DNA from 3 places in the Mesorhizobium sp. WSM3873 genome. Region 2 is predicted to be linked to each of the others. Evidence: riboswitches for the same ligand, from Rfam matches in the RefSeq annotation. Region 2 holds a riboswitch; each other region holds the start of a gene.
What was found. A riboswitch is a leader RNA that binds a small molecule or an ion and turns the genes downstream of it on or off. The one in region 2 is predicted to bind thiamine pyrophosphate.
Positions count from the first base shown of each region.

Region 1 (9,943 bases), on a different contig from region 2:
TCCTGATCCCCGTCGACGCGTCGCTGAAGGATGCCGCCGACATCGAGGTCCAGGCGATCAAGCTTGACGACGTGCTGGAGCAATTGCGTTCGAAAGCGAAGATCCAGGTGATCATCCTCGACGCCTGCCGCAACAATCCGTTCCCCCGCCAGGATTACTGGCTGAGGGACCAGCTGATCGTCGCTGGCGACGCCGGCCTTGCGCAGGTGAAGAGCTCACTGAACACGCTGATTGCCTTCGCCACCGAGCCAGGCGCGGTCGCCTATGACGGGCGCGGTGCCCTCAGCCCGTTCTCATCTGCCTTTTCGCGCCACGCGTTGGCGCCCAACCAGGAAATCCGCACGGTGATGGCGGCGGTTCGCCGCGACGTGGTCAAAGCCACCAACGGCAAGCAGGTTCCGTGGGAGAATTCCTCGCTGGTCGACGAGGTGGTGCTGATGCGCCACGATGACGCCGGGGGTCAGGAGGTCACGGCCAAGCAGAAGCAGCCGGATCCGGAGAGCGGCATCCACCTCACCGGCGCCGCCGAGGCGATCGAAAATCGCGATATCAGCATCCCGGTTGGCGTCGGTCCGGTTCCGCTGAAGCTCGATTTCCCGAGCAACGACCCCGCGGTGCGCCTGAAGCTTGCAAGCTATCCGGCAACGGGAACGCTGTCGCTGCCGGACCGGACCCTGTCTCCGGATTCCAGCCTGATGGCCGGTGAAGTCGATAATTTGCGTTACGAGCCGCAGATCGGCTCGGCTACTCCGGTCCAGATTGGCTTCCAAATCCGCGGCGGCAACGCGTCCAAGGCAGCGATGATGAAGCTGTCGCCAAGCGTCGACCCCTGCGACCAAGCGGCGGGCGCACCGCTCGACCTGCAGGGCGTCGCGTCCGGCCGTTTGCAGAACGAGATCGCCGGCGAGGCCGCTGAGGCCTGCCAGGCGGCGGTGAAGGCCTACCCCGACGTCGCTCGGTTTCGCTACGAGCTTGGGCGGGCGCTGCTGGCGTCCGGCAAGGTCGACGAGGCCAGGAAAGCTATCCAGGAAGCTGCCGACAGGGGGCACGTCCGCGCCATGTTCGAGCTCGGCCATATCGCTTCGTCCGGAATAGGACCGGCCGCGGACTCCGCGAAAGCGATCAGCTTCTATTCAGAAGCATCCGACAAGGGAGACCCCTATGCGATGGCCGCTTGGGGGCGAGCCTTGTTCAATGGTGTCGACGTCGAGCAGAATACCGACAAGGGATTGGACCTGCTGCTCAAGGCGGCGGCCATGGGGCACGTCAACGCGATGAACGATCTCGCCGTGATCTTCAAGGATGGCCGCAACGGCGTGCCCGCCGACGAGGCCCGCGCCTTGGCTTTCCTCAAAGCCGGCATCGCGCGGCAAGAGGCATATTCGATGAGCATTCTCGGCCTTCCCGCGCGCAGCACCTTAACGGTCGCAGTGTGCAAGCCCAAGGTCGTGACGAAAATAGTCACCAAGGTAAAGGTTGTCCGCACACCCGCGCCGAAGACGCCGACGGTGACAGTCCCGACAGTGGTCAAACCACCTCAGACCGATACCGGACCGGCGCCCTGGCGCGGCAGTAGCGGCGATCATTCGGGGTCCGGCGGCGGCCAAAGTGGTGAGGGCAGCGGGGGCAGCACCGGCGGCCAGAGCAGCCCTGAAGGCGGCAGCAGTGGCGGGCTCTGATTGCTGCGGCAGCCGCGCGCCCGCCGAATAGAAGCGCGCGGCTGATTCGTTGCGGAAGCACTTGCGCGGATGCCGACCCTACTTGTCGGTGACGATCTTGACCTTGTCGCCGGCCGACACATTCGCGCCCGGCGACATTGCGTTGAGCACCCGGAACAGGTCGAGCTTGCGGTCGACGCCCACCATCTGAGCGGCAAGCGTGCCCATGTTCTGGCCGGGCTGCACAGTGACAACCCGGATATGCAGCGGCTTGAGCGCCGCCTTCTCGGCCGCGCTCAACGTGCGGAAGGAGCCGCTGACGGAGCGCGCGACAGGCTCCAGCGCGGTGCTGGCCGAGGGTGCCGCAGTCAGCAGCCGGTAGACCTGTCCGCCGGCCCGGATGACCGCGATGTCGAACTGCCACCCTTGCGCGCTGGCATGCGCCATCGCCGCCTCGTTGCCGTTGACCGTTTCCTGGCGCACGCTGGCATCGTCCAGTCCGGCGACCCAGCCGCTGCGGATATAGTCGGTGAGCGACACCGACTTGTCGATCGCCACGCCATCGAAGCGGATGGCGATATCGCCCGGACCGGTCGCGGTCACCGCGGCCGCCGAATTGTCGATGACGAAACCCTCGGGCACTGAGAACGACACGCCAAGGCCGGGATGCAGGAAGGTCTGGCCGCGCACATAGCCCTCTTCCGGCGTGTCGCCGTAGAGCAGCCCGTCTATGCCGGCGAGAAAGGCATCGCGGTCGCGCGTGCCGACGCCGGGCGGTCCGAAGTTGCGGGCGAGTCGCTGCGCCAGCTCGATGCGCTGCGGCGTGTTGGGATGCGTGGCCAGGAAGTCGAGGCTGGCATCCGTGGCGCCGCTGACCGAGCGGAAATCGGTATAGGCCGACATCGACTGCAGGAAGCGGCCGGCCGCATAGGGGTCATAGCCCGCTTCGCCGATCGACTTGATGCCGATCGCGTCGGCCTGCAGTTCCTGGTTGCGCGAAAACTGCGCAAGCCTCAGCTTGCCGCGGATGAGAGCGGCCTTGGCGGTCGGGCTGTCGCCGAGCACATCGGAGACGACCTTGGTCGCCAAGCCTTCCTCGGCCTCGAGCTGCTGCCGCTGCAACCCGTGATTGGCGGTGACGTGGCCCATCTCATGCGCGATGACGGCCGCAAGCTCGGAGGAGTCATTTGCCAGCGCCAAAAGTCCGCGCGTGACATAGAGATAGCCGCCCGGCAGCGCGAAGGCGTTGACGTTGGGCGAGTTGAGGATGGTGATGCGATAGGTCTGGGTCGGATTGGCCGAGACCACCGTCAGATTGCCGACGACCTTGGCCACCATGCGCTCGAGCTTCGGATCGGAATATTCGCCGCCATAGGTGGCGAGAATCCGCGGATGCTGCGCTTTGGCCATTTCGGCCAGCCTGGCGTTGGCGACGACATTGTCGACGGTGATCGGCTTGTCGGAGGGCTGGAAGCCGGACTCCTGCACGTCCGGCGGCGTGAACATCTGGCAGCTCGCCAGCGCCACGGCAAAGCCGGCCATCGCGAAAAATCGCGCCAGCGGCTTAGTCCATACTCTCTCGATGCCGGCCGTCAGATCGGCTTCCTTTCGTAATCTTTCGGCAAATCACGGCCCACTCGGACCAGCATGGCCGGACCTAGCCACACTCCCCCGGACAAGGCAAGCAAACGCCTGATCACCCGCGACCGGTTTGGCCGTAAATTATGTCCGCTTCCGGGCAATGTGTTGTCATCCGGCAACGCTGCCGCCTCGATCGCCGATATAGCGCCGGAAGGCCTCCGGTCCAGCACCGTCGAAGAAATCGGCGGCCGACCCTCTTGCCGCGACCCTGCCCTCGTCGACGAACGCGATCCGCTGGCCGATGCGGCGCGCGTCCTGCGGCTGGTGCGTGACGAAAAGCACGGTCATCTGTCGCTCGGCGTGGATGCCGGCCATGAGATCGAGCATGTCTTCGCGCAGCGCCGGGCCGAGCGAGGCGAAAGGCTCGTCGAGCAGAAGCACCGGACGGTCCCGTATGAGCACCCGCGCCAGCGCGACGCGCTGCCGCTCGCCGCCGGAAAGCTCGCGCGGCAGCCGCTTTTCCTTGCCGGCGAGACCGACACGCCCCAGCGCTTCCGCGACCGCGCGGTGGTCGTCGGCCGTGAGCTTGAGCGATGGCGAGCGGCCAAGCCCGACATTGCCCTCGACCGAAAGATGGGCGAACAGGTTGTTTTCCTGGAACACCATCGACACCGGCCGCGCCGAGGGCGGCGCATTGTCGACATCGATCCCGCCGATCAGCACCTTGCCAGCATTGGGTGATTCGAAGCCGGCCACCAGATTGAGCAGCGTCGACTTGCCTGAACCGCTCGGCCCCATGATGGCGGTGATCCTGCCGGCGGCGAATTCGACATCGAACCGGAAGGATGCCTCGCCATAGCTGAAGGATACGCCGTCCAACGTGACGGCCAGGCCCTTTGTGGCCGCGATGCCATTATTATCCCTCGTCATGCCTTTGCCTCCCGTCCCAGCCAGTCGGCGGCGACAACCAGCATCAGGCAGACGAGGCCGAGCAGCAAGGCCAGCCCCGCGGCGTCGGCGGTCCGGTAGCTGCCCATGCGCGCGAGTAGAAGATAGGGCAAGGTCTGGACCGAATCGCTGCCGAACAGCGCGATCACGCCGAGATCGCCGAGCGACAGCGCCATGGCGAACGCAAAGCCGGTGGCCAAGGGCCGCCGCAGCGACGGCCAGTCGACCAGCCGCAGCCGGTTCCAGCCGGAAATGCCGAGCGCCAGGCAGAGTCGCTCGTGGCGCTCGCTCGCCGCGTCATAGGCAGGGCGGACGGCGCGAATGGCAAATGGCATCGCCATCACCGCATTGACCGCGACGACCATGACAGGTGCGATGGCGAACACATCGGTGATGTTGCGCAGAGCCAGGAACCAGCCGGCGCCGATCACGATCGGCGGCACGACCAGCACGAAACCGGCGCCGGTGTCGGCGGCGTGTTCGAGCAGCGACATGGCGCCGCCCGCGCGGCGCCGCAGGGCCAGTGCGCGTCGGGCGGCAATCAGCGACAGCGACAGCATCACGCAAAGCAGCGCCGAGAGAAAGGAGAGCCCGGCGCTGGTGAGCGTCGCCCGACGCACGGCGTCCTCGCCGGCCAGCCGCCCAAGATCCGCCTCCAGCCCGGCGAGCACGGTCGCCGCCATCGGTCCGGCGACGAACAGCAGCGCAAGCACGATCAGGCCGGCATTCAACACGGCCTCGGTGGTGCTGGCCGCAAGGTAGCGGCGTGGCGCTACCGGCAGATTCGTATCGCCGGCCGTGTTGGCGCCGAGTCGCGTCAGCATGGCGACCACGACGAAGGTCAGCACGATCTGCAGAAACGTTAGTGTCACGGCCCGCGCGGGATCGAAATCGAAGCGCAGCGCCTGGTAGATCGCGACCTCCAGCGTCGTCGCCGCCGGCCCGCCGCCCAGCGTCAGCACGATGGTGAAGGAGGTGATGCACAGCATGAAGACCAGCCCGGCGACCCCAGGCAGCGCCGTGCGCAGCGCCGGCCATTCGATCAGCCGGAAGGCCGACCGAGCGTCCATACCGAGCTGGCTCGCCAGCCGCCACTGGTCGGCCGGCACGGTGCCGAGCGCCTCGAGGAACAGCCGCGTGGCCAATGGCAGGTTGAAGAAGACATGCGCGACCAGGATGCCGGAGAGGCCGTAAATGCCCGGCCATTCCCCACCGCCGAACGTGCCGAGGATGCCGGCAAAATAACCGGCATGGCCGTAAAGCGCCAACACGCCGAGCGCGGCGACGATGGCCGGCAGCGCCAGCGGCACCGTGAACAACTGCAGGATCAGGCGACGTCCGGGAAAGTTGGTGTGCCTGGACAGGGCGCGGCCGACGAACACTGCCGGCAAGACCGAAAGCAATGTCGACAGCAGCGCCTGCCAAAGCGTGAAGCGGGCGACGCGGAGCAGATAGCTGTCGAAGGCCGCGGCAGCGCTGGACGGACCGCTTGCGCCTTCGAGGATGAGGCCGGCGAAGGCGCCGCCGATGAGCAAAGTAATGGCGACAAGGGCGATGATGCCGGCGGTGATGCGAGGGTCAGGGCGCGGCGTGGATTGCACGCTGCACCACGTTGGCTCGAGCTAGCGAACGCCGCGTTCCGTCGCGCCCCCCTCTGTCTTGCCGGACATCTCCCTCTCTAGGAGGGAGATTGGCAGCTTTGCCGCTCTTCCTACATCGTCGGCGGCTAGCGAAATCACCGATGACCGCGAATTTCCCCCTTTGCGGGGGAGGTGGCCGGCCGGACAGAGGCGGGTGCTCAAGCGCCATCCTGCGTCCTACTTGCTCATCGCCGCCAGCCATTCATCCACCCAGGCCTTGCGGTTGGCCGCCACCTCGTCCGGGCTGAACAGCAGGGTTTTGGTCGGCTTCACCAGCTTTTCGAAGGCCGGGTTGAGCGGCTTGTCGGTCTTGCCCGCCGGGAACATCCAGTTGGTCTCCGGGATGATGTCCTGGAACTTGGGCCCGGTCATGAAGGCTATGAATTTTTCCGCCAGCGGGTTCTTCGCGCCGGTTTTGGTGATGCCGGCGACCTCGATCTGCAGATATTCGCCCTCCTCGAAGGACGCCGCCTGATAGCGCTCGGTGTTCTCGGCCACCATGTGGTAGGCCGGCGAGGTGGTATAGGAGAGAACCATCGGCGCCTCGCCCTTGGTGAACAGACCATAGGCCTCGCTCCAGCCCGGCGTCACGGTCAGCACCTTCGGCTTCAGCTTGGCCCAGGCTTCCGGCGCCTTGTCGCCATAGACCGACTTGACCCACAGCAGCAGCCCGAGGCCCGGCGTCGAAGTGCGCGGATCCTGGATGATGATCTTGTCGGGGCCGGCGCCCTCGACCAGTTCCTTCAAGCTCTTCGGCGGGGTCTTCAGCTTTTCGGTGTCGTAGACGACGGCGAAATAGCCGTAGTCGAAAGGCACGAAGGTGTCGTCTTTCCAGCCGCCGGGCACATTCAAATCGGCCACCGCGCCATGCCGCGCGAATAGGCCGCTCGCCTTGGCATCCGCGGTCAGGTTGGTATCGAGGCCGAGCACGACATCAGCCTTGGTGCCGGCGCCCTCCAGCTTGACGCGGTTGAGCAGCGCCACGCCGTCGGCAACCGAGACGAAGTCGAGATCGCAGCCGCATTCGGCCTCGAATTCCTTCTTCACCGCGGGCCCGGGACCCCAGTCGGCGGTGAAGCTTTCGTAGGTGTAGACGGTAAGCTTGTCTTTAGCCTCGGCAGGTCCGCCTGCCAAAAGCGAAACAAGGCCGACTGCAAGAACAATGTTGGACAATAACGAGCGCATCGGCGCCTCCTTCGTTCGCGTTAAAGGAATTGAGGCGTCGGATGGTCCGAAACGTCTAATCCCTCCGCCGGTACAAACCGGATCAGGTTCAGCGGGTTGGCTTTCGTTGCCTCTCAGCCGGTTCGCAAAATCAGCGTCCGGCACCCCGTTAGAGCGTTTCGAGACATAGGCCCGGCCGATGCGGCGCGCAAGCGGAAGTTTCCTGGGCATCCATCAGGGTTCACCGCGGTAGCGAAGTGCGATTCCGTTTGGACGCGCCCGCTTCCGTTTCGTTGGCCGGGCTGGTAAGGGCGACGGCCATGGGCACATTCACCATCCTGCTTGGCGGCGATCTCGTCCGCACGCCTCGGCTCGATCGCCAGATCGAAGGCTCCCGCATCATCGCCGCCGATGCCGGTATCGGCCATGCCGATATGCTTGGCCTGCTGCCGGAGCTCTGGGTCGGAGATTTCGACTCGGTGCCGGCGAGCCTGCCGGAGAATCTGGCCGCCGTGCCGCGCAAGATTTTCCCGACCGAGAAGGATATGACCGACGGCGAGCTCGCCATTGCCGAGGCGCTGGCGCGCGGCGCCACCAGCCTGGTGCTGGCCGGCGCCTTCGGCGGCAAGCGCGCCGATCATGCCTTTCTGCATTTGGCTCTAAGCGTGCGGCTGGCCGAGGCGGGCACGACCGTGCTGCTGACCAGCGGCGCCCAGGAGGGCGTGCCCATCCTGCCGGGCAAAGCCGGCTTCGACTACGCCGACGGCACGCTGTTCTCGGTGCTCGGCTTCTCCGACCTCGCCGGCCTGACGGTCTCAGGCGCCAAATGGCCGCTGGACGGTGTCGAGGTGGCGTTCGGCTCCTCGCTTACCATATCAAATGAGGTCAAGGGCCGGCTCCATATCGCGCTCGAGCGTGGCCGGGCGCTGCTGCTCGCCCACCCCTATCCTCTTCCCGAAAGCTGACATGGCCCCGCCTCTTCTCAATCTGGATGGCATAAAACTGACTTTTGGCGGCACGCCGCTGCTCGACGGCGCGGTACTGAGCGCCTCCGCCGGCGAGAAGATCGCGCTTGTCGGCCGCAACGGTTCGGGCAAGTCGACGCTGCTCAAGATCGTCGCGGGGCTGATCGAACCGCAGGACGGCGAAGTATTCCGCCAGCCCTCGGCAACGGTGCGCTACCTGCCGCAAATGCCCGATATGGATGGCTTCGCCAGCGTGCGCGCCTATGTCGAAGCCGGCCTCGGGCCGGCCGACGACCCGCATCGCGCCACTTATCTGATGGAGCATCTCGGCCTGACCGGCGAGGAGCGGCCGAACGACCTTTCCGGCGGCGAGGCGCGCCGCGCAGCACTCGCTCGCGTCATGGCGCCGGAGCCCGATATCCTGCTCCTCGACGAGCCGACCAACCATCTCGACCTGTCGGTCATCGAATGGCTGGAAGAAGAGCTTGCCCGCACCTCGTCGGCCGTGATCCTGATCTCGCACGACCGCCGCTTTCTCGAGCGCGTCTCGCGCGCCACCGTCTGGCTCGACCGCGGCCAGACGCGCCGGCTGGACAGGGGGTTCGCGCATTTCGAGGAATGGCGCGACCAGGTGCTTGAAGAGGAAGAGCGCGAACAGCACAAGCTCGGCCGCCAGATCGTGCGCGAGGAGCATTGGCTGCGCTATGGCGTGACCGCCAGGCGCAAGCGCAACATGCGCCGGCTCGGCGAGCTGCAGGCCATGCGCCAGCGTTTTCGCAGCCATCGCGGCGCCGAGGGTTCGGCGACGATGGTGGCAAGCGACGCCGCTGAATCCGGCAAGCTGGTGATCGAAGCCAAAGGCATCGAGAAGAGTTTTGGCGACCTCACCGTGGTCAAGGGCTTTTCGACCCGTATCCAGCGCGGCGACCGTGTCGGCCTTGTCGGCCCGAACGGCGTCGGCAAGACGACGCTTCTCAAGATGCTGACCGGCGAGCTGGCGCCGGATGCCGGCACCGTGCGGCTTGGCGTCAATCTGGAAATCGCAACGCTCGATCAGAAGCGCGAGGCCGTCGACCCGCAGGAGACGCTGGCGAACTACCTGACCGACGGGCGCGGCGAGAACCTTGTGGTCAATGGCGAGCAGCGCCACGTCGTCTCCTATATGAAGGATTTTCTTTTCAAGCCGGAGCAGGCGCGCACGCCGGTGCGCGAGCTTTCGGGCGGCGAGCGGGCGCGACTGCTGCTGGCCCGGGTGCTGGCGCGGCCGGCGAACCTTTTGGTGCTCGACGAGCCGACCAACGACCTCGACATGGAGACGCTGGAGCTGCTGCAGGAACTGGTCGCCGGCTTTGCCGGAACGGTCGTCCTGGTCAGCCACGATCGCGATTTCCTTGACCGCACAGTCACCAGCGTGATCGCGCCCGACGGCGCCGGACGCTGGATCGAATATGCCGGCGGCTATTCCGACATGCTGGCGCAACGCGGCGGCTCGAAGCTGGAGGAGCGCAAGGCAAGGCCGAAGGCTGAAGCGAACGAAGCGACGGCCAGGGCCGAACAGACCAGCGCGAAAAGCCCGGCCAAGAAGCTCTCCTTCAAGCAGAAGTTCGCGCTGGAATCCCTGCCGAAGAAGATCGAGGCGGTGAGCGCGTCCATCTCAAGGCTGGAGAACAATATCGCCGACCCGTCCTTCTATGAGCGCGATCCGGTCTCGTTCCAGAAGACCATCGCCGCGCTCGACAAGGAGCGCACCACGCTGGCCTCACTTGAGGAAGAGTGGCTGGAGTTGGAGATGCTGCGCGAGGAGATGGAAGGCTAGCCGCTATAGGCAAGCCTCAGAGGCAGGCCTCGCAGATCGCAGCGATATGGCGTCTGTCGGTGCCGCAGCAGCCGCCAAGCACGGCTATCTGGCCGAAGCGGTCGCGCATGGCGCGGTAGCGCCGGCCGAGGTCGACAGGATCGCCTGGATCGAGTTCGGTCGCCGCATCCA
Region 1 is NZ_LYTM01000045.1:181,150-191,092, reverse strand. Features, by position in the region: gene A9K71_RS23860 (caspase family protein) at 1-1,679, shown strand, start outside; gene A9K71_RS23855 (M48 family metalloprotease) at 1,758-3,200, opposite strand; gene thiQ (thiamine ABC transporter ATP-binding protein) at 3,408-4,169, opposite strand; gene thiP (thiamine/thiamine pyrophosphate ABC transporter permease) at 4,166-5,788, opposite strand; gene thiB (thiamine ABC transporter substrate binding subunit) at 6,005-7,012, opposite strand; TPP riboswitch at 7,055-7,170, opposite strand; gene A9K71_RS23835 (thiamine diphosphokinase) at 7,312-7,956, shown strand; gene A9K71_RS23830 (ABC-F family ATP-binding cassette domain-containing protein) at 7,958-9,772, shown strand; gene A9K71_RS23825 (homocysteine S-methyltransferase family protein) at 9,789-9,943, opposite strand, start outside.
Region 1: it holds a riboswitch for thiamine pyrophosphate, as region 2 does, so the genes downstream of both, thiB (thiamine ABC transporter substrate binding subunit) here and thiC (phosphomethylpyrimidine synthase ThiC) in region 2, are expected to answer to the same signal.

Region 2 (9,943 bases):
GCTGAAGCGCGGCTCAGATAAACCCCGGAGGATTGTCCTCCGGGGTTTAGTTTTGTCCGATTAGCAGAAGCGGGCGGGCTATTTCAGCTCGAACGTGACGGTCACCTGGACGGTGTAGGAATTCTCGCCGGCCTGCACCGGCACGGCGGCGCGGGCGGCATCGAAAGCCTTGGCGTTCAGCGGCATCGGCGCCGGCGCGACGTTCTGGTCGGTGATCTCGATCACCTTGCCAAGGTTGACGCCGGCGGCCGCGGCGAGCGTCTTGGCCTTGGCGAGCGCGTCGGCCACCGCCTTCTTGCGCGCCTCGGTGATGGTGGCCTTCGGATCATCGTTGGTGAAGGCGATGCCGCCGCCCTGGTTGACCCCGAGCGACACCGCCTTGTCGAGGATGTCGCCGGTCTTGTCGACGTCGCGCACGCGCACCGACAGTGTGTTCGTCACCTGGTAGGCAACGAGCTCGGCTTCCTGGCTGCCGTCCGCCTTGTTGGTGTAATTGTAGCGCGGATTGATCTGGATGCCGGCTGTCTGCAGGTCGCGATCGGCAATGCCGGCCGATTTCATCGCCGCGATCACGGCCGCCATGGCATCATTGTTGGCATCGAGCGCGGCGCGCGCGGTCTTTGCCTCACGCATGACGCTGAGCGTCAGGATCGCCATGTCAGGCGCGACAGTCGCTTCGCCTTCGCCCGAGACGACAATGCGCGGAGGCGGCTGGGTGTCGGCGGCGCCTGCCAGCGCCGGAAACGCGATCGCGGCAGCGAGCGCGACAGGCAAAAGATATCTGGTCATGAAAACTCCTCGAAATCTGCGATCCGGTATCCCGCCACCTCTGCCCGGCTCGAAAAAGCATCGATTCCGGGGGTTGCGGGCAGTCCGGACCAGTTCACGCGCCTGATGGGCGCGCACGCCGCTGTACGAAGCGAATATGAGCTGATTTTGGCATTTGCCGCCAGCGCTTTCGAAAGCCTTGTGCCGGGCGGCGAAAAACACTAAGCCAGCCCGCGTGGGGCCTGTAGCTCAATGGTTAGAGCCGGCGGCTCATAACCGCTTGGTTGGGGGTTCGAGTCCCTCCGGGCCCACCATTACCTTTGATTTTGTTAATGAAAATTGAGCGAGGCCAGAACTTCCGGGCCTGTTGACGGGCTGGGCAAAAGGCGACCCCGCGTTTGCTCCCGTCAAGTTGGAGGCGCAGCACCATCGAGCGACTAACCACCATTGCCCGGACGACACAAGCCTACACTGCCGCTGCATGCCCATGCTGGAGGCCAAACTCGGGCCGCCACTTGTGACCGTTCGCTTCCGGCCGCTGCTCCAGATTGTTGGGGCGGCATCTTATGAAGTGAGGTGAATAGCAGACGCTAGCCTTGATGCCATTGACCTCCAAGGTTTGTTAGATCGCCGGCTCGGACCTGGAGGGCATGCGCCTCTGACCTCCTGGGAATCGGTCAAGATGCGCATTGCGCTCGCCCGTTCAACGTCATCGCGCCCCACGAAGGAGTTCAAGAACATAGGCCTTGGCGCCCCGTACCGCCGCCTCCAACGACAGACCTTGAGCTAACGATGCGGCGATGGCGCTGGACAGCACGCAGCCGGTGCCACGCATCCCCGCATGGACGCGAGGCGCTTCGACCCGAACGGCGCGACGGTCCGGCTGCATGAGAAGGTCATTCGCGTGATCTCCGTGCGCGTGCCCGCCCTTGACGAGCACGGCGGTCCGCACCGTCGCCGACAGGTCCTCGCCTTGAACGCAAGCGCCTTCTTCGTCCGTCGCAGGTTCTGATCCCACCAACCTTGCGAGCTCAATCAGGTTGGGGGTCACGAGCCGGCAGAGCGGCATCAGATCACGGCGCAACACGTCGACGGCATCGTCCTCCAGCAACACGCGTCCCGAGGTCGAGGCAAGCACAGGGTCGAGGACCACCGGCACCTTCGGATGGGCCGCCAGGACAGAGCCGACCGCCTCAATGGCTGCCGCCGTCCCCAGCATGCCGATCTTGACGGCTGCGACCGGATTGGCAGCAAAGGCAGCGCACATTTGGGCGACGATAAGCTGCGGCGGCATCTGCTCGATGTGTTCGACGGCCGAGTGCGTCTGGACGGTCACGGCCGTGACGGCGAGGCAACTGCGCAGCCCAAAGGCGGATACGGTCTCGACGTCTCGGGCTGTTCCGGCGCCGCCACTTGAATCGCAGCCGGCGACGATCAGCACATGCGGCGTCAACGCCATTGGGCTGTCGCCGCCAGCCATTCAGCCGTCCGCGCCTCGGGGTGCGTGTTGCGGGTGATGTCGGTGACGACCGCCGCACTTTGGGCGCCGTGCGCGAAGACACCGGCTACGCGCTCGACGGTGAGCCCGCCGATGGCCACAAGCGGAAGTTCGCCGACGCGCTGCTTCCAGGCGGCAATGCGGTCCAGCCCCTGCGGATCCCATTTCATCGCCTTGAGAATGGTCGGGTAGATCGGTCCGAGCGCGACATAGTCCGGCTCGGCTTGGAGCGCGGTTTCGAGTTCGGCGCCGTCGTGAGTGCTGAGGCCCAGCCTCACGCCCGCCCTGCGGATCGCCTTCACATCAGCCTCCGCCAGATCTTCCTGGCCGAGGTGAACGAAATCGCAATCTTCCTCGATCGCAAGGCGCCAGTAGTCGTTGACGATGAACTGGCAGCCGTGGCGGTCACAGACTGCCTTCGAGGCGCGAATTTCTCGGCGCAGCGAAGCTTCGTCCTGGTCCTTAGTGCGCAGCTGCACCAGCTTCACGCCGAGCGGCACCAGACGTTCGATCCAAGCGGCGGAATCGACGATCAGGTAAAACGGATCGAGCTTCATGAGAATGCTGCCATGCCGATGACGGGGGTGGAGGGAACGGCCATGTCGCGCGGCTCGAGCAGGCCGGCGCAATAGGCGTCCCGGCCGGCCTCGACCGCCTTGCCGAAGGCCGCGGCCATGGCGGCGGGATCGCCTGCCCTGGCGACGGCCGTGTTGAGCAACACCGCGTCGTAGCCGAACTCCATCACGGCCGCGGCATGCGAGGGCCGGCCGATGCCGGCATCGACGATCAGCGGAATGCCGGGGAAGTGGCCGCGCAGGCTTCGCAGCGCATCGGGGTTCTGCGGCCCGCGGGCGGAGCCGATCGGCGCGCACCAGGGCATCAAGAGCCTGCAGCCGGCGTCGAGCAGGCGCTCGGCAACCATGAGGTCGTCGGTCGTATAGGGAAACACGTCGAAGCCTTCGGAGGCAAGGATCCTTGCGGCTTCGACCAATCCGAAGACGTCGGGCTGCAGCGTATCGTGGTTGCCGATCACTTCCAGCTTGATCCAGTCGGTGCCGAACACCTCGCGCGCCATCCGCGCCGTGGTGACCGCTTCCACCACCGAGTGGCAGCCGGCGGTGTTGGGCAGCACGCGAACGCCGAGCGACTGGACCAGCGACCAGAACTGGCCGCCGGCTTTGCCGCCCGATGTTTCGCGGCGGAGCGACACCGTGACGATCTCCGTGCCGGACGCTTTCACCGCCTCCGCCATGACGGCAGGCGAGGGGTAAAGCGCGGTGCCCAGCAGAAGGCGGGACGCGAGTTTCTGTCCATAGAACTCGAGCATGGATCAGCCTCCTTTCATCGGTGAGAGGATTTCGATGCGGTCGCCATCGGCGAGCCGGCAGCGGTCGCGCTCCCCGGCTGGCACGACGTCACCGTTCAGCGCGGTGGCGAGCCAGCTGCCCTGGAAGTCAAGTTCGCGGAGCAGCGCGGCAAGCGTTTCGGCCGCGACTTCATGGGCTTGGCCGTTAACGGTGAGCTTCAAGGGCAAACTCCTTTGCTCCAGGATTTCCCAGGATGAGGTCGGCTGCCTGCCGCGCCATGGCCGGCGCGAGCAGGAAGCCGTGGCGGTAGAGGCCGTTGATGCGAATATTCCTCCCGTCGCGCTCGACGCGAGGCAAGTTGTCGACGAATGCGGGACGCACGCCAACACCGGTTTCGACCAGCTCGGCTTCGCCGAAGGCCGGATGCAGCGCATAGGCGGCGCCGAGCAGCTCCATGGTCGAGCGCGCGGTGATCGGGCCTTCGGCATCGCACTCGATCATCGTCGCGCCGACCATGAACAGGTTTTCCGCGCGGGGCACGACATAGACGGAGACGCGCGGATGCAGCAACCGCACCGGGCGGGCCAGCGAGATCTCGTGCGTTCGCAGGATCAGCATCTCGCCGCGCACGCCGCGCAGTTCCGGTCGCCTGTCACCGCTGCCGGTGCAGTCCACCTCGATATCCTGAGATGCCGGCGCCGAGTTGCGGCCGAACTCGACGCGCGCGCCCATCCCGCGCAGCTTGTCGCGCAGGGAAAGCAGAGCCGTCCGTGGGTCGAGATGCGCTTCCTCAGCGAAGTACAGCCCACGGCCGAACCGGCCTTCGAGGGCCGGTTCGAGAACCGCGATTTCACCGGCACCGAGCTGTCTGAAGCCGGACGTGCGGCGGCCGAAGCGGTCGAGTTCGCCGGCATCGCGGGCAGACGCCAGCACCAGCGTGCCGCGGCGCGCGACATGACCGGGCAAGGCGGCGTCCCACCAGTCGGCTGCGCCGCGTCCGAGCGTCAGCACGGTCTCTTCGGCGTTCTCGCGCTCGCACCAGGGCGCGAGCATGCCGCCGGCCTGCCAGGAGGCATTGCCAGCGATCTCGAGGCGTTTCTCGACCACGGTCACATCGGCGCCGCGCGTTGCCAGCTCGTGCGCGAGCGTCAATCCGGCGACGCCAGCGCCGCGAACGAGCACCTTCATGGCGTGTCCGTGCGCTCGGAGGTGCTGTCGACCGGCATGTAGAGATCGCCGCCGTCGCGGTACTTCGCAGCCATGGCCGCGAGCCCTTCCTTCTGCGCTTCCGCGCGGATGTCGTGCGAGATCCGCATCGAGCAGAATTTAGGACCGCACATGGAGCAGAAATGCGCCACCTTGTGCGCCTCCTTGGGCAGGGTTTCGTCGTGGAAGGCGCGCGCCGTCTCGGGATCGAGCGAGAGGTTGAACTGGTCCTCCCACCGGAACTCGAAGCGCGCCCGCGACAGCGCGTCGTCCCTGACCTGGGCGGCCGGATGGCCCTTGGCGAGGTCGGCGGCGTGGGCGGCGATCTTGTAGGTAATGACGCCGGTCTTGACGTCATCGCGGTCGGGCAGGCCGAGATGCTCCTTCGGCGTGACGTAGCAGAGCATCGACGTTCCGAACCAGCCGATCATCGCCGCGCCGATGCCCGATGTGATGTGGTCATAGCCCGGCGCGATGTCGGTGGTGAGCGGCCCGAGCGTGTAGAACGGCGCTTCGCCACAGACCGCGAGCTGCTTGTCCATGTTCTGCTTGATCTTGTGCATCGGCACGTGGCCGGGCCCTTCGATCATCACCTGGCAGTCCTTGGCCCAGGCGATCTTGGTGAGTTCGCCCAGCGTTTCCAGTTCGGCGAACTGGGCCGCGTCATTGGCGTCGGCGATCGAGCCGGGGCGAAGGCCGTCGCCGAGCGAGAACGCCACGTCATAGGACCGGGCGATGTCGCAGATATCCTCGAAATGCTCGTAGAGAAAACTCTCCTTGTGGTGATGCAGGCACCACTTGGCCATGATCGAGCCGCCGCGCGACACGATGCCGGTGACGCGATCGACGGTGAGCGGGATATAGGGCAGGCGCACGCCGGCATGGATCGTGAAATAGTCCACGCCCTGCTCGGCCTGCTCGATGAGGGTGTCGCGGAACACCTCCCAGGTCAGTTCCTCGGCGACGCCGCCGACCTTCTCCAGCGCCTGGTAGATCGGCACCGTGCCGATCGGCACCGGCGAATTGCGCACGATCCATTCGCGGATGTTGTGGATGTTGCGTCCGGTCGAGAGGTCCATCACCGTGTCGGCGCCCCAGCGGATCGCCCACACCATCTTCTCGACCTCCTCGGCCATCGACGAGGTGACGGCGGAGTTGCCGATATTGGCGTTGATCTTGACCAGGAAATTGCGGCCGATGATCATCGGCTCGCTTTCCGGGTGGTTAATGTTGGACGGGATGATGGCGCGGCCGCGCGCCACCTCGTCGCGCACGAATTCCGGCGTGACGAAGTCAGGGATCGCGGCGCCGAAGCTTTGGCCATCGCGTTGAAGTTTCGAACGCAACTGCTCACGGCCGAGGTTCTCGCGGATGGCGACGAACTCCATCTCAGGCGTGATGATGCCGGCGCGCGCATAGGCGAGCTGTGTGACAGCGCGGCCGCCGGCCGCGCGCAACGGTCTGTTGCGAACCGGGAATTCCGGCGTCAGGCGATCGGCTGAGACGAAGCCGTTGTCTTCCGGCTTGATCGTGCGGCCCTCGTAGCGCCCCACGTCTCCGCGCGCCTCGATCCATGCCTCGCGCAGCCGTGGCAAGCCACGCTCGATGTCGGTTTTCACCGTGGCGTCCGTGTAGGGACCGGACGAGTCGTAGACAGTGACCGGCGGCTCGCCGGCGCTCGAGTGGACCGAGATCTCGCGCATCGGCACCCGCAGCTCCGGGTGAAGCTGACCGGGTTTGTGGACCTTCTTCGAAGCGGACAATTCGCCGACGGTGACGGTCGGGGTGTGGGCATTCATGAGTGAGCCTCCTTGCTCGAGTGCAACGGAGACCCAGTCCACGCGATGAGGAGGAAGTGACGCTTCGCTTAGGATGCGGGCACTGCCCGAATGCCGAAGCCGGATTGCCGACCCGCGAAGCCTCGCACCGTCCCTACGCCAGTATGAACTGGATCAGGTTCAACGGGTCACTGCGCGCGATAGCAGTATCTCAGCCCCTTGCCGGGACTCCCCTGGTGAGGGGCGCAGGTTGGACGATGCGACGCTATCCTGTCAACTCGATTTCATGACTTCTCCAGCCTCGAACAAGGGCGACGAGAAGCAGCGCAACCACGCAGCTTTGATCGAGCATCTGACTTACATCGACGCCCATTGAGCCACGATCTTGCGCGCTGGAACTGGCAGCCGGACCCACTTGTCATCCGCCAAGGAAACGCTTTTGCGATCCCTTGTGGCGGCGGGTTGAAGAACGCATTTTTCGCCTCGAAGAGCATCTGTTCGGCGTCTACGGACGCTGGTTCGATTTGTTCAGGACCGGATTATTGTGCAGCCGTAAGGGTCGAGTTGCAGCGTTCCCACGACGGCTGCAAGGGCCTTGCCGGGAGCCTGTTCGCGAATGCTGTGGTTGTTCTCGTCCCGCGTCCCGCTCAACGCCGACAGGATCAGCGTACCGCCATTGCGACCTTTGGCGACTATCTGTTCGGGCCAATGCGCGATGCATTGAAGCGTTATGCCATGTGGGACCCGCCGCCGATTGCACCCGATTGGGCAGACGATTCCTGGGCGCGTGGCGCCGCGGCGCTTGCGACCCAAAGGCTCTTCGACTTCGAAAGCAGCCCCGGAGAAATCGCCGGCACCGGGCTGCAACGATCAACGGTCAAGTAGCTACAGGACCAAAGCGGCGTCCTCGTCCCGATTTCGGGCCTTCGTCTCCGTCTCTGCGCGCCTTTCCGTAGCCAACTGTTTGGAAAAGCGATGCTTGGCCGATGGATGAGGTTCGTGCAAAGGACGCCGGCCGAATGGAAGAAGACCGGCGCGAAGGTGCCGGTCTTGATGTCGTAACGAGCAGAGGAGGTCTGCGACCTCCGGCCTCGGATTGCCTGAGCAGTCAAGCGGCCTTGAGGTTCTTCAAAGCCTTTTCGAAGGCATCCTTGATCGGCTTGGATACGTCTTCGGTGGCTCTCAACATCACCGCCTGCAGGGTCTTGGCCTGCTCGACGGAAGTGTCGATCTGTTTGTTCACGAAAGCGGCCTGCAACTCGAAGAACTCGGATGGCGACTTCACGGCAACCAGTGCTTCGAGGTGAGCGAAGCCGGCTTCGGCATTGGCTCGCAGAGCTGCGATCGTCTTCAGCGACACCTCGTTGCGGGTGGTCTTGGCCACCTCAAGGGTCGACTCAAGAGCCTTTTGAGTCGTCTCGGCGTTCGATTCCAATTTGGAAAATGCTTCCTTCGCCTGCTCAACGCCCTGTTCGGCGACAGCGCGAACCTGCTCGGTAACCCGGTACGGCTCGTAAGTAGCGGATTCCGCGTTGTCGATCGTTTCGGTCTTGCCGGGGATCTTGGACATTTTCCATCCTTTTCCAGAGAGTGGCATTACACAAAGCCCCCCTGTTTCATCTACGAAATCGACACAACGGATTTATGAAGGGGCGAATTGTCGCTCGAGGGCACCACTGCGGCGGCCGGCGCGCTGCCGGCAGCGATCGGTGCAGGTCGTAGCGGCTGCCGTCATTCGGCAGGTCCGCCGGGCGCGAGATTGTGCATCACCGTCTTCGACCAAAAATCAGTCATTCGGTTGATGGCGCAGGAGCGGCCTCTTCGCAGTCCATCGCTGCCATTCGACCCTGGCGCGACCTTCTCAGTTATCCTTGGACAGCCAAGACCCCGTCACTCCTCATGCCAAAACGGCCAAGGCGTCCGCGAAGAAACGGTCGCCACCGAAATTGCCTGACTTCAGGGCAAGCAGCAGCTCGCCGTGCGGGCTGCCGAGTGCGCGCAGCGCGGGGACACCCGCGGCGATTTCGGGGCCCAACTCGAAGGCGGGAATGGCAAGCTGGTCCACGACGGCGCCGGACGTCTCGCCGCCTGCCACGACCAACCTGCGCACGCCGAGTTCGACCAGACCTTCGGCGATCGTCGCCAGCGACTGCTCGATCACATGACCGGCAGCGTCACGTCCATGCCGCGCCTGCAGCGCCGAAACCACCTCGGGCGATCCACTGCTGGCGATGAGGACGGGGCCATCGGCCAAGCGGGCGGCCGCCCATGCGAGCGCACGGTGCGTCTCCGCCGCTCCGCTCATCAACCTTTCCGGATCGAGCCTCAGCACCGGCATCGTCTCTTCGGCGCGGGCAATCTGCGTCAGGGTCGCCCGCGAACAGCTGCCGGCCAAGCACGCCGCGGGCCCCTTGGCCGGCCGATCCCGCAGCACCGTCCGTTGATGGCGCTGCGCGGTGCCGGCGGCGACCAGGCCGCGGGCGAGACCCAATCCCAGGCCGGACGCTCCGACCGACAGGCGTTGTGCCAAGGCTGCGGCGCCGATCGCTTCAAGATCGCTCTCGAACACGGCGTCGACGATCGCCGCTCCGGCCCCATCCTGGGAAATCGCCGCGTTGCGCGCGAGGATCGCGTCCGCGCCGCGCGCGACCGTCGCGAGGTCGATCGACCCGACCGCTGCCATGCTCTGCCGGGCGAGTACGCGCACCAGATTGGCATCGCGCATGGGATTGAGCGGGTGATCCTTGAGCGGACTCTCGTTGAGCGGCACCGCGCCGACGAAAAGATTCCCCTGGTAGACGGTTCGGCCGGTTTCCGGAAAGGCCGGCGTCACCAAAACCGATTTCTCGTTCACGTCGTGACGCAAGGCGTCCAGCACCGGGCCGATATTGCCAGCATCGGTGGAATCGAAGGTCGAGCAGATCTTGTACATCACATGCGCTGCCCCGCGGGCGCGCAGCCATTGGTCGGCCGCGCGGGCGCGCTCCACCGCCTGCGCTGCCGCAACCGAACGGATCTTGAGCGAGACGACAACCGCGTCGACCTCGGGAAGATCGAGACCTGCGGCCGGAACGCCGATGGTTTGAACCGTGCGCAGGCCTTCCTTGGCGAGCGTGTTGGCCAGGTCGGACGCGCCTGTGTAGTCGTCCGCAATTGCGCCGAGGGCGAGGCTCATGGCGAAACTCCGATGCCAGCCTGGGGAAGGGGCTCGCCGGCAAAGGGGGCGAACCAGCCGAGCCCCTCAAGTGTCGTGCCGCTGGGCCGATATTCGCAACCGACGAAACCATCATAGCCCAGCCGGTCCAGTTCCGCGAAGATGAACCGGTCGTTGAGCTCTTCCGAAGTCGGCTCATGGCGGGAGGGCACGCTTGCTATCTGGACATGGC
Region 2 is NZ_LYTM01000012.1:269,028-278,970, forward strand. Features, by position in the region: gene A9K71_RS11180 (SIMPL domain-containing protein) at 79-789, opposite strand; tRNA gene A9K71_RS11185 (tRNA-Ile) at 1,007-1,082, shown strand; gene A9K71_RS11190 (hydroxymethylpyrimidine/phosphomethylpyrimidine kinase) at 1,478-2,227, opposite strand; gene A9K71_RS11195 (thiamine phosphate synthase) at 2,218-2,823, opposite strand; gene A9K71_RS11200 (thiazole synthase) at 2,820-3,593, opposite strand; gene thiS (sulfur carrier protein ThiS) at 3,597-3,794, opposite strand; gene thiO (glycine oxidase ThiO) at 3,778-4,761, opposite strand; gene thiC (phosphomethylpyrimidine synthase ThiC) at 4,758-6,578, opposite strand; TPP riboswitch at 6,691-6,802, opposite strand; gene A9K71_RS32020 (hypothetical protein) at 6,930-7,442, shown strand; gene A9K71_RS11225 (phasin) at 7,666-8,127, opposite strand; gene otnK (3-oxo-tetronate kinase) at 8,455-9,732, opposite strand; gene otnI (2-oxo-tetronate isomerase) at 9,729-9,943, opposite strand, start outside.

Region 3 (9,943 bases), on a different contig from region 2:
GAAGGTCAGGCCAATGATCACAAGACTGCGGCAGCAGTGATCGAGGATTTGCCCGGCGCCAACGTCCTGCTGGCCGATCGGGCCTACAGTTCAGCGGCCTTCCGCCAGGCGCTCGTCGAGCGCGGCATCACGCCTTGTATCCCACCCCATGCCAAGCATCGTGTTCAGCACAGCTACGATCCTGTCCTATACCGACAACGCCACAGGGTCGAGAACATGTTCGCACGCCTCAAAGACTGGCGACTCATCCGCACCAGATACGAGCGATGTGCTCACACCTTCCTGTCGGCGATCGCCTTCGCTGCAGCCTTCATCTTCTGGATCAATGAGTCCTGACCCTAGCTGGCACGGTGGCCGCCCTCGTCTGCAGCTTCTCGAAAACAAACAGCTTGCCTTCGCGCACACTATCTTCAAGCGGCTTCGCCTTCGCCAGATGCGCCGCCACCGCGCTGGCCAGCATGCACCCTGTTCCCCGCATCGACGCGACAAGGCGCGGTGCGTCGAAACGGATTGGTTCCTGATCGGAGCGCAACAAAATGTCAGTTGATCGCGGTCCGAAAGCGTGGCCGCCCTTGATCAGCACGGCCTGGGGCTTGGCGGCCAGCAGTCTTTGTCCTTGTTCCAGCACGCCGTCCTCGCCCGCTGCCGGTTCGGTGCCAACAAGCAGCGCCAGCTCGATGAGGTTGGGGGTGACCAGGCGGCAAAGCGGCATCAGATCACGCTCCATGACGCTGATGGCATTGGCGTCCAGCAGCGCCCGGCCCGAGGTCGAGGCCAGCACCGGGTCGAGCACCGCCGGCACGTGATGATTCTCGCGCAGCACGGCGGCTACGGCAGCCACTGTCCCGCCCGTCGCCAGCATGCCGATCTTGACGGCCGCCACGTGGTTGGCCTGCAGCGCGGCGCGCATCTGGCCGGCCACCAGGCTTGGCGACGAACAGTGTATCTCCGCAACGCCCTCGTGCGTCTGCACCGTCAGCGCGGTGACGGCCAGGCAGGTGCGCACGCCAATGGAACAGATCGTCTCGATATCCCGGGCAAGTCCGGCACCCCCGCTTGGGTCCGATCCAGCAACGACAAGGACGTGCGGTTCCCGTCTCAGCGCCATCGCTCCGTCCTTGCGATCCATTCCCGTGTCCGCGTCTCGGGATCGGAATTCAAAGTTATGTCGGTGACCACCGCGGCGCTATCGGCGCCAGCTGCAAAAACACCGTCGAGCCGGTCAGCATTGAGGCCGCCGATGGCGATCAGGGGGATCGGCGCGACCTGGCGCTTCCATTCGCCGATCCGTTCAAGGCCTTGCGGTGCCCATATCATTGCCTTCAGGATGGTGGGGTAGACGGGGCCTAGCGCAACATAGTCGGGCCCGGCGGCCATCGCCGTTTCCAGTTCGGCATGATCATGCGTACTGAGCCCGAGCCTAATGCCGGCTGCGCGTATCGCCAAGAGGTCGGCGCTGTGCAGGTCCTCCTGACCGAGATGGACGAAGTCGCAGCCCTCCTCGATCGCCAGCCGCCAATGGTCGTTGACGATGAGCTGGCAATCGTGTCGGGCGCACAAGGCTTTTGCGTTGCGGATTTCCACACGCAGCCTGTCCTCGTCCACGTCCTTGATGCGGAGCTGCACCAGCCTGACGCCGAGCGGCACCAGGCGCCCGATCCAGGCGGCGCTGTCGACGATCAGGTAGAAGGGATCGAGCTTCATGAGAAAACAGCCCTGCCGAATGTCGGCGTCGATGGCATAGCGACCTCGCGCGGCTCGAGCATTCCCGTGCGGAACGCCTCATGGCCGGCTTCCACCGCCTTGCCGAATGCGCGCGCCATGCCGACCGGGTCGGCAGCCTTGGCGACCGCCGTATTGAGCAGCACCGCATCGAAGCCGAGTTCCATCACGGTCACGGCATGTGATGGCCGGCCCAATCCCGCGTCGACGATCAATGGAGCGTCGGGGAAATGCCCGCGCATCGAGCGCAGCGCCGGGATGTTGACTGGCCCCAGCGCCGAACCGATGGGCGCGCACCACGGCATCAGGACCTTGCAGCCCGCCTCAAGCAGCCGTTCGGCGACGACGAGGTCGTCGGTGGTGTAGGGGAATACCGAAAAGCCGTCCTCATTGAGGATGCGCGCCGCCTCGACCAGGCCGAACACATCCGGCTGCAGCGTGTCGTGGTTGCCGATCACTTCGAGCTTGATCCAGTTCGTGCCGAACACTTCGCGTGCCATCTTCGCGGTCGTGACCGCTTCCTTGACGGAATGGCAGCCGGCGGTGTTGGGCAAGATTTTCGTGCCAAGCGCGCTGATCAGCGCCCAGAATTTCTCGCCGGCCTTGCCGCCCGCCATCTCCCGCCGCAAGGAGACGGTCACCACCGATGTGCCCGACGCCTTGACCGCATCGGCAAGGATGGCTGGCGACGGATATTGCGCCGTTCCGAGAAGCAGGCGAGAGGTAAGCGTCGTCCCGAAAAGCTCCAGCATCGCTAGCCTCCCTGCATGGGCGAGAGGATTTCGATCCGGTCGCCGTCGCTTAAATGGAATTCCACCCGATGGGCTTTGTGCACGAGGTCGCTGTTGACGGCCGTTGCGAGCCAATCGCCCTCATAGTCGAGCGCCTCAAGCAGCGCCGCCAGGGTTGTCGCCGTAATCTCGAGCGCTTCGCCGTTGACGATCAGTTTCATGTGTAAACTCCACGGGTTCGTCGTGACTGAAGAGAAATTCGGCTGCTTGCCGCGCCATGGCGGGCGCAAGGAGAAAGCCATGGCGATAAAGCCCGTTGATCGTGACGGTGCCTCCGCTCGTTTCGACGCGCGGCAGATTGTCGGGAAAAGCCGGTCGGACCCCGACACCGGTTTGAAGGATCTCGGCCTCGCCAAACGCCGGATGGAGCGCGCAGGCCGCGCCGAGCAACTCCATCGTCGAACGGACCGTGATGGGTCCCCCGGACTGGCACTCGATCATCGTCGCGCCAACCTTGAAATGGTGGTCGGCGCGCGGCACGACGTAGAGCGGAAAGCGCGGATGAAGCAGCCGGACTGGGCGTGACAGCGAGACATCAGACGTGCGCAGGATCAGCATCTCGCCACGAACGCCACGCAGCCGGTCGTCGTCCGTCGCCATTCCCGTGCAGGCGATCCGGCGATCGAAACCGGAAATGTGCCGGGCATCGGCGCCGAAGCGAAATTGGACGCCCATCGCCGCGAGCCTGTCATGAAGTGCCGCCATCGTTTGGCGCGGGTCGAGATGGGCTTCATCGGGGAAGAGCAATCCGCGGCGAAAGCGGCCAGCGAGGTCGGGCTCCAGCAACGCGATCTCGTCTTGATCGAAGCGCCGATGACCCGACGTGCGGCTGGCGAACCGGTCGAATTCGCCCGCATCGCGCGGTGCGGCCACGACCAGCGTTCCGGCCCGCGTCACCTGGCCTGGCGTCGCCGTATCCCACCAGTCGGCGGCATCGCGTCCGAGATCGAGCACCGCCTGCTCGGCGCTTTCGCGCTCGCACCATGGCGCCAGCATGCCGCCGGCGAACCACGACGCATTGCCGCCGAGGGCATGTCTTGTCTCGGCAACCGTCACCGCCGCGCCGCGCGTGGCGAGCTCGAAGGCTGCGGTGAGGCCGGCGACGCCGGCCCCTTTGACCAGCACCCTCATGATGGCTCATGCGCCTCCGGCATGAGCGGTGCGCCGGCCTCGCCCGCCGGCACATAGAGATCGCCGCCCTCGCGATATTTCGCCGCCATCGCCGCCATGCCCTCTTTCTGTGCCTCGGCGCGGATGTCGTGGGAGATGCGCATGGAGCAGAATTTCGGCCCGCACATCGAGCAGAAATGCGCCACCTTATGCGCTTCCTTGGGCAAGGTCTCGTCGTGGAACGCGCGCGCCGTCTCGGGATCGAGCGAGAGGTTGAACTGGTCCTCCCACCGGAACTCGAAACGAGCCCTCGACAGCGCGTCGTCCCTGACCTGGGCGGCCGGATGGCCCTTGGCGAGGTCGGCGGCATGCGCGGCGATCTTGTAGGTGATGACGCCCGTCTTGACGTCATCGCGGTCGGGCAGGCCGAGATGCTCCTTCGGCGTGACGTAGCAGAGCATCGCCGTTCCGAACCAGCCGATCATCGCCGCGCCGATGCCCGATGTGATGTGGTCATAGCCGGGCGCGATGTCGGTGGTGAGCGGCCCAAGCGTGTAGAACGGCGCCTCGCCACAAACCGCGAGCTGCTTGTCCATGTTCTGCTTGATCTTGTGCATCGGCACGTGGCCGGGCCCTTCGATCATCACCTGGCAGTCCTTGGCCCAGGCGATCTTGGTGAGCTCTCCGAGCGTTTCCAGTTCGGCGAACTGGGCCGCGTCATTGGCATCGGCGATCGAGCCGGGGCGAAGGCCGTCGCCGAGCGAGAACGCCACGTCATAGGCCCGGGCGATGTCGCAGATCTCCTCGAAATGCTCGTAGAGAAAACTCTCCTTGTGGTGATGCAAGCACCACTTGGCCATGATCGAGCCGCCGCGCGACACGATCCCGGTGACGCGGTCGACGGTGAGCGGGATATAGGGCAGGCGCACGCCGGCATGGATGGTGAAATAGTCCACGCCCTGCTCGGCCTGCTCGATGAGGGTGTCGCGGAACACCTCCCAGGTCAGTTCCTCGGCTACGCCGCCGACCTTCTCCAGCGCCTGGTAGATCGGCACCGTGCCGATCGGAACCGGCGAATTGCGCACGATCCATTCACGGATGTTGTGGATGTTGCGCCCGGTCGAGAGGTCCATCACCGTGTCGGCGCCCCAGCGAATCGCCCACACCATCTTCTCGACCTCCTCGGCCATCGACGACGTGACGGCGGAATTGCCGATATTGGCGTTGATCTTCACCAGGAAATTGCGGCCGATGATCATCGGCTCGCTTTCCGGGTGGTTGATGTTGGCTGGAATGATGGCCCGTCCGCGCGCCACCTCGTCACGCACGAATTCCGGGGTGACGAAGTCGGGGATCGCGGCGCCGAAGGCCTCGCCATCGCGCTCGAGCTTGCCGCTCAGCATTTCGCGGCCGAGGTTTTCGCGGATGGCGACGAACTCCATTTCAGGCGTGATGATGCCGGCGCGCGCATAGGCAAGCTGCGTCACGGCCTTGCCGGACTTCGCTCGCAGCGGCCGGTTGCGGATCGGAAATTCCGGCGTCAGCCGCTCGCCGGTCGCAAAGCCGTTGTCTTCCGGCCGCACGTGACGGCGGTCATAGGCCTCGACGTCGCCGCGAGCCAGGATCCATTCCTGGCGTAGGCGGGCAAGGCCCATTTCGATGCAGGTTTCAACAGCCGGGTCGGTGTAGGGGCCGGACGGATCGTAAACGGTGACGGGCGGCTCGCCGGCCGTCGGATGGACGGAGATCTCGCGCATCGGCACCCTGATTTGCGGGTGGACACTGCCTTGCTTGTGGATCTTGCGTGAGGCGGGCAGCGGTTCCGTCGACACGGTTGGGGTAAGGGCATTCATCTTGAGGCTCCTTTGCTCATGCATTGGAGACCCAGTTCTGTGCCGGAAGGATGAAAAGACGCTTTGGTCGCCCTGCCGAAACAGGACCTCGGGCATAGACTCCCGCAAAGCGCTTGCACCGTCCCTACGCCAGTATGAACTGGATCAGGTTCAACGGGTCACTGCGCCGCGAAAGCCAGCAGTATCTCAGCCCCTTGCCGGGACTCCCCTGGTGAATGCCTCAGATTGGACGGGCGGGCCCTATCTTGTCAAGCGAAGTGAAGAGGATTGCGCTCTATAGCCGCTCCTGCAGGTTGGCCATTTCAGTCATGACCGAACAACCGTGAGCAAAACGGTGACAGATTGCGCTCGGCACCTCGGTTGATGATCGGGACTGGTCAAGCAATCGACCACCGAGAGATTTTCATCCATTAGAATGAGCGTTGGAAACTGAGGATGCCGCCGACGCTGTCTTTTTTGTCAGCCTTCGTCGAATTCACGTTCGAAGGGTCGACCATGCCGATGCCGAAATTGTCGTAGTGGTCGTAGTCGATTTCGGCCGTCGCCGTGAAACCGGCAACGAGCGTGTAGACGACGTTTGCGGCCACACCATAGTTCTTGAACTGACCGCCCGAGACCTGAAGGTTGAATGAAGTTTTCTCGTCGAGTGTGTAAGTGGAGCCGGCCCAGAAAGCCCAGTTGCCGCTCCAAGTTTTGTAGAAGCCGCGACTGTGAGCGGCGATTGCATTGGTTGGGTCATCGTTGGGGATGCCAATGGAGCCATAGCCCAACATTCCGAATAGCGACAGGTCATCTGTGACATTGATATCGACGCGGACCTTGCCGGCTAAAGCATCGTAGTTGCTGTCACGAGCGATTACGCCGGTGATCGCGCCCCAGCCCTGCGTCTGTTTTACGCCGAAGACGACGTGCGGAACATGGCTGTCGATAGTACCGACTACACCCGCCCCTTGTTCAAGTGAAACCAGAGCCGAAAAGCCATTACCGGCATCGAAGTAATACTGGGCCACGTTGGTATCGAAGTCGCCGTATGGAACGAGGGCGTTATTGAGGACGTTCCCGGCGTAGCCTGTAAACGTGTCGAAGGCCGACCCGTCCTTACCAACTCGGAGGCCACCAAGCTGGATCCAGGCGGAAGTCAACTTGACGCCGCTGTTGAAGCCATAGTTCTGAGGACTGTCCGGACCCGAATAAGCGTTGCGGTTGCCGAAATTCACGCGGTTTTCAGTATAGGTCTTCAGTGCGCCGAGTTCGGTCTCTTGGCGCGTCCAAGTTTTGAACGTGAAACGCGTGTTGTTTCGCCAGGTGCCCTGAGCCTCGCCAGTTCTCACATCGGTGGTCCTTGCCCCGTCATACGATCGGACATCGCCGAGGCCGACATCATAACGGATGTAGCCGCCGATGCGCAGGCAGGTCTCGGTGTCGGGGATATGGAAGTAGCCCGAACCGTAGACGTCGCAAATCTTGACGTATTCGGTCGGGTCCGGTGCGGAGACTTCGTCCGCCGCGCGAGCGACGGAAACGGAGATCAGGGCCGCAACTGAGCGAAGAAGGCTGCTTACGTTCATTCGGGCTCTCCATTCAAAGCTTGAAAGGCGGAATCATCAAGATGAGTTCCCGTGTAACGTTGAAACGCCTCAAGCGATAGTGTCGAACGTTTCTATGTGTAAAGAGGAATGTGCTCAAAGGCTTATACAATAAACAGATGTTCTTTGCCGTTCACTGTCTGTATAACGGGTGAGCATAATGGACCTGTGCCAGGCTCGGAGGAAGGCAAAACGCTTATTGCCCAGCAAACTCATTCATTTAGGATTCAGCACTTCTGAACGAATTGCCATTATTTATCTCTGCGATTTGTGGGTTGCGCGTCGGCGTTCGATGCACAGCAGCAAGCGACGTGCCATACAGAGAGGTAGCTCGCGCCGACACCTAAATGCCCGGCGCAACTTCGTCGCGCTCTCTTCTTTTTTGTTTTGGGGGTCAGGCAGAGCACGAAAAGCAGACGTTTCGGGCCGCTTCGTATGTTCGATATGTGACACTTTGGTTCGATACCGTCAGCATTTGTTCGCTGTGAAGCCTCGGGTCGAGATACCTTCGGCGCCGCCGCTCGGTATGTCAGGCGGGAGCCCGGTGCCGCATACATCCGGGTAGTGCCAAGCACGGGCCGTTCCGTCTTGCAGCGGCACAGACGAATTCTCGGCGCAATTGTTCACACCCCGTGCGACTCACTTGGCGCCACTGCGGAGTCGCATTAGCCTCGCCTGCTGGCGATGCGGCCTTCGCGCCGCTTGAAGTCGACCGGCGCGGCAAGTCCCAATGCACGATGCGATTGCCTTCGTGATCACGTCACCTCGGAGGACGAGAAACGATTGTTGAGGCATGGGTACGAGCTGCCTCGGTCGTTCGTTCAATCGAAAGCACTGTGATCGGAGGACGCTCTCCATCATGCAGCGCCAGGAGACGCTGGCCGACTTCCTTATCCGCTGCCGTGAGCCGATGATTCAGGCGAAGAAAGTCCATCCAGGTTGGCGTGCGGAATGTCTCTGTCCAAATCGAAGGCGTTTGAAGATTGCGCTGGAGTGTCCAGTTTCGCGCACCGGCACGGCTCTGAACATGGCGCCTTGCGCGCATGTAGCCCAGAAAGGTCTCGATATTCTCCTCGGATATAAGGTACTCGACCTTGACCACTATGGGGCCACTCCTGGGCTTCAACTCGAGTGCCAGCTCCGGCGGGTGAAAATCCGAACTCTCCTGATCCGTTTCTTCCCATGGACGAACCGGCAACAGTATTCCCGCCGCCGCAACGAGCAACAGAGCGCCCGCGGCACCCTCCAAAGCCCAGCCTAAGGAGTAGTTCTGTGCGACAGTACCCCAGATCCAGCTGCCGGCCGCCATCCCGCCTGCGCTCAAGGCGTAGTAGATCGACAGTGTGCGCCCAACGACCCACCTTGGGCTTGCCAGCTGCACCGAAACGTCAATGCCCGTCCATGTGATAAGCCAACCCGCGCCACCGAGTGCCAGCGAAATGGCCGCCACCGCGACTGACGATGTGAGGGCAAGGGAAAGGCAACATGCTGCACAAGCAACAGAGGCGTACGACACCAGCCTGTCTTGAGACGTGATCCGCCTAAGAAAACTGTTGCTCATGCCAGCGATGAAAGCACCCATGCCGAAACCGGCCAGCAAGATGCCGTAGATGATTGGGCCGCTTTTCAGCTGATCCCGGACGACTAGCGGGAGCAGCGCAAGGATGGAAATGCTTGCCAACCCGAAAAGGGTCGCCCGGGCAATCGCTGCCCTGATTTCCAAGGACATGACGGTGAAGCGCACTCCGTCATGAATTGCCATCGTCATTCGCTCACGAGGGAGAGGTGACGTGCGAACATTCCATCTAGTGCGCCATATTGCCGTTAGCGGCGCCAGATCGCTCAGCGCTGCCAACGCGAAAGCGGCCAGCGGTCCAAAAAATGCCAAGACCACGCCCCCCAAAGCCGGACCGACGCTGCGCACAATGTTGTATCCGACAGACATAAGCGTCACCGCAGCCGGGATGTCGCGCTTGTGAAGGATATCGCCAACAGAAGCGTGCCAGGCCGGATCATTCAAGGCAAAGCCGCAGCCGGCCAGGAAACCTAATCCTAGAATTAGCCAGGGACCGGCAAATCCCAGACCCACGGAAATCGTCAGCGTCGTTGACGCCAATGCTATCAGGCAGTGCCCCGCAAACATCACCCATCGGCGGCTGAAGTTGTCGGCGATGGCTCCGGCTAAGATCGAGAGGAAGAACACCGGCAAGGTCGATGCGGCCTGTACGAGTGCAACCATCAGATCCGAAGCGGAAATCGTGGCCATCAGCCAACTGATGGCGACCGATTGCACGAGCCACCCGAGGCTGGATATTTGTGTGGCCGTCCAGATCGAGCGAAACACCTGGTTTCGAAAAGGGGCGAGCGTTGTTGAGACAGGCAGATGTGCATTTTTTTCGGACTGCATGACGATTTACGCCTTCGAGGGGCCGCTTATTCAATTCACGGCTGCCACTACTGCCGTTAGGATGTTGATCAATGGATCAGAAGGGCCGACATATCGATTAGGATGACTTCATCGCAATGAAGAGGGCACGCATGAGCTCGGATACTCCGCTCTCCTGGACTGACGCCACCAACTCCTCGCCCAGCAAAGTAGCCTCGCCGATCATCCCTGCTCGACAAGAATTGGCTGCAGGTGATCGCTCTCGTTCACTGAGCCGGCGCGCATGTAACTTGCCGGCGAGTAATTTTTCGCATTGGGCCCGTGTTGCTGGTGTCATTCGTGGCCAATCCTGTTCATTGCCGTCCTACCGCTAAATTCCGAGGATGAGGGCGCCTCCGGTGAGACCGGCGCCCGCCGCCGCAAGGAGGATCTTTTCGCGTGCCCGAAACGGCTGCGTCCGGTGGGCGAGCGACAGCGAGAGCGGGATGGTCGCGG
Region 3 is NZ_LYTM01000057.1:22,319-32,261, reverse strand. Features, by position in the region: gene A9K71_RS28665 (IS5 family transposase) at 1-336, shown strand, start outside; gene A9K71_RS28660 (hydroxymethylpyrimidine/phosphomethylpyrimidine kinase) at 323-1,108, opposite strand; gene A9K71_RS28655 (thiamine phosphate synthase) at 1,099-1,704, opposite strand; gene A9K71_RS28650 (thiazole synthase) at 1,701-2,474, opposite strand; gene thiS (sulfur carrier protein ThiS) at 2,477-2,674, opposite strand; gene thiO (glycine oxidase ThiO) at 2,610-3,644, opposite strand; gene thiC (phosphomethylpyrimidine synthase ThiC) at 3,641-5,476, opposite strand; TPP riboswitch at 5,580-5,696, opposite strand; gene A9K71_RS28630 (porin) at 5,887-7,044, opposite strand; gene A9K71_RS28625 (MFS transporter) at 7,823-9,469, opposite strand; gene A9K71_RS28620 (beta-ketoacyl-ACP synthase III) at 9,819-9,943, opposite strand, start outside.
Region 3: it holds a riboswitch for thiamine pyrophosphate, as region 2 does, so the genes downstream of both, thiC (phosphomethylpyrimidine synthase ThiC) here and thiC (phosphomethylpyrimidine synthase ThiC) in region 2, are expected to answer to the same signal.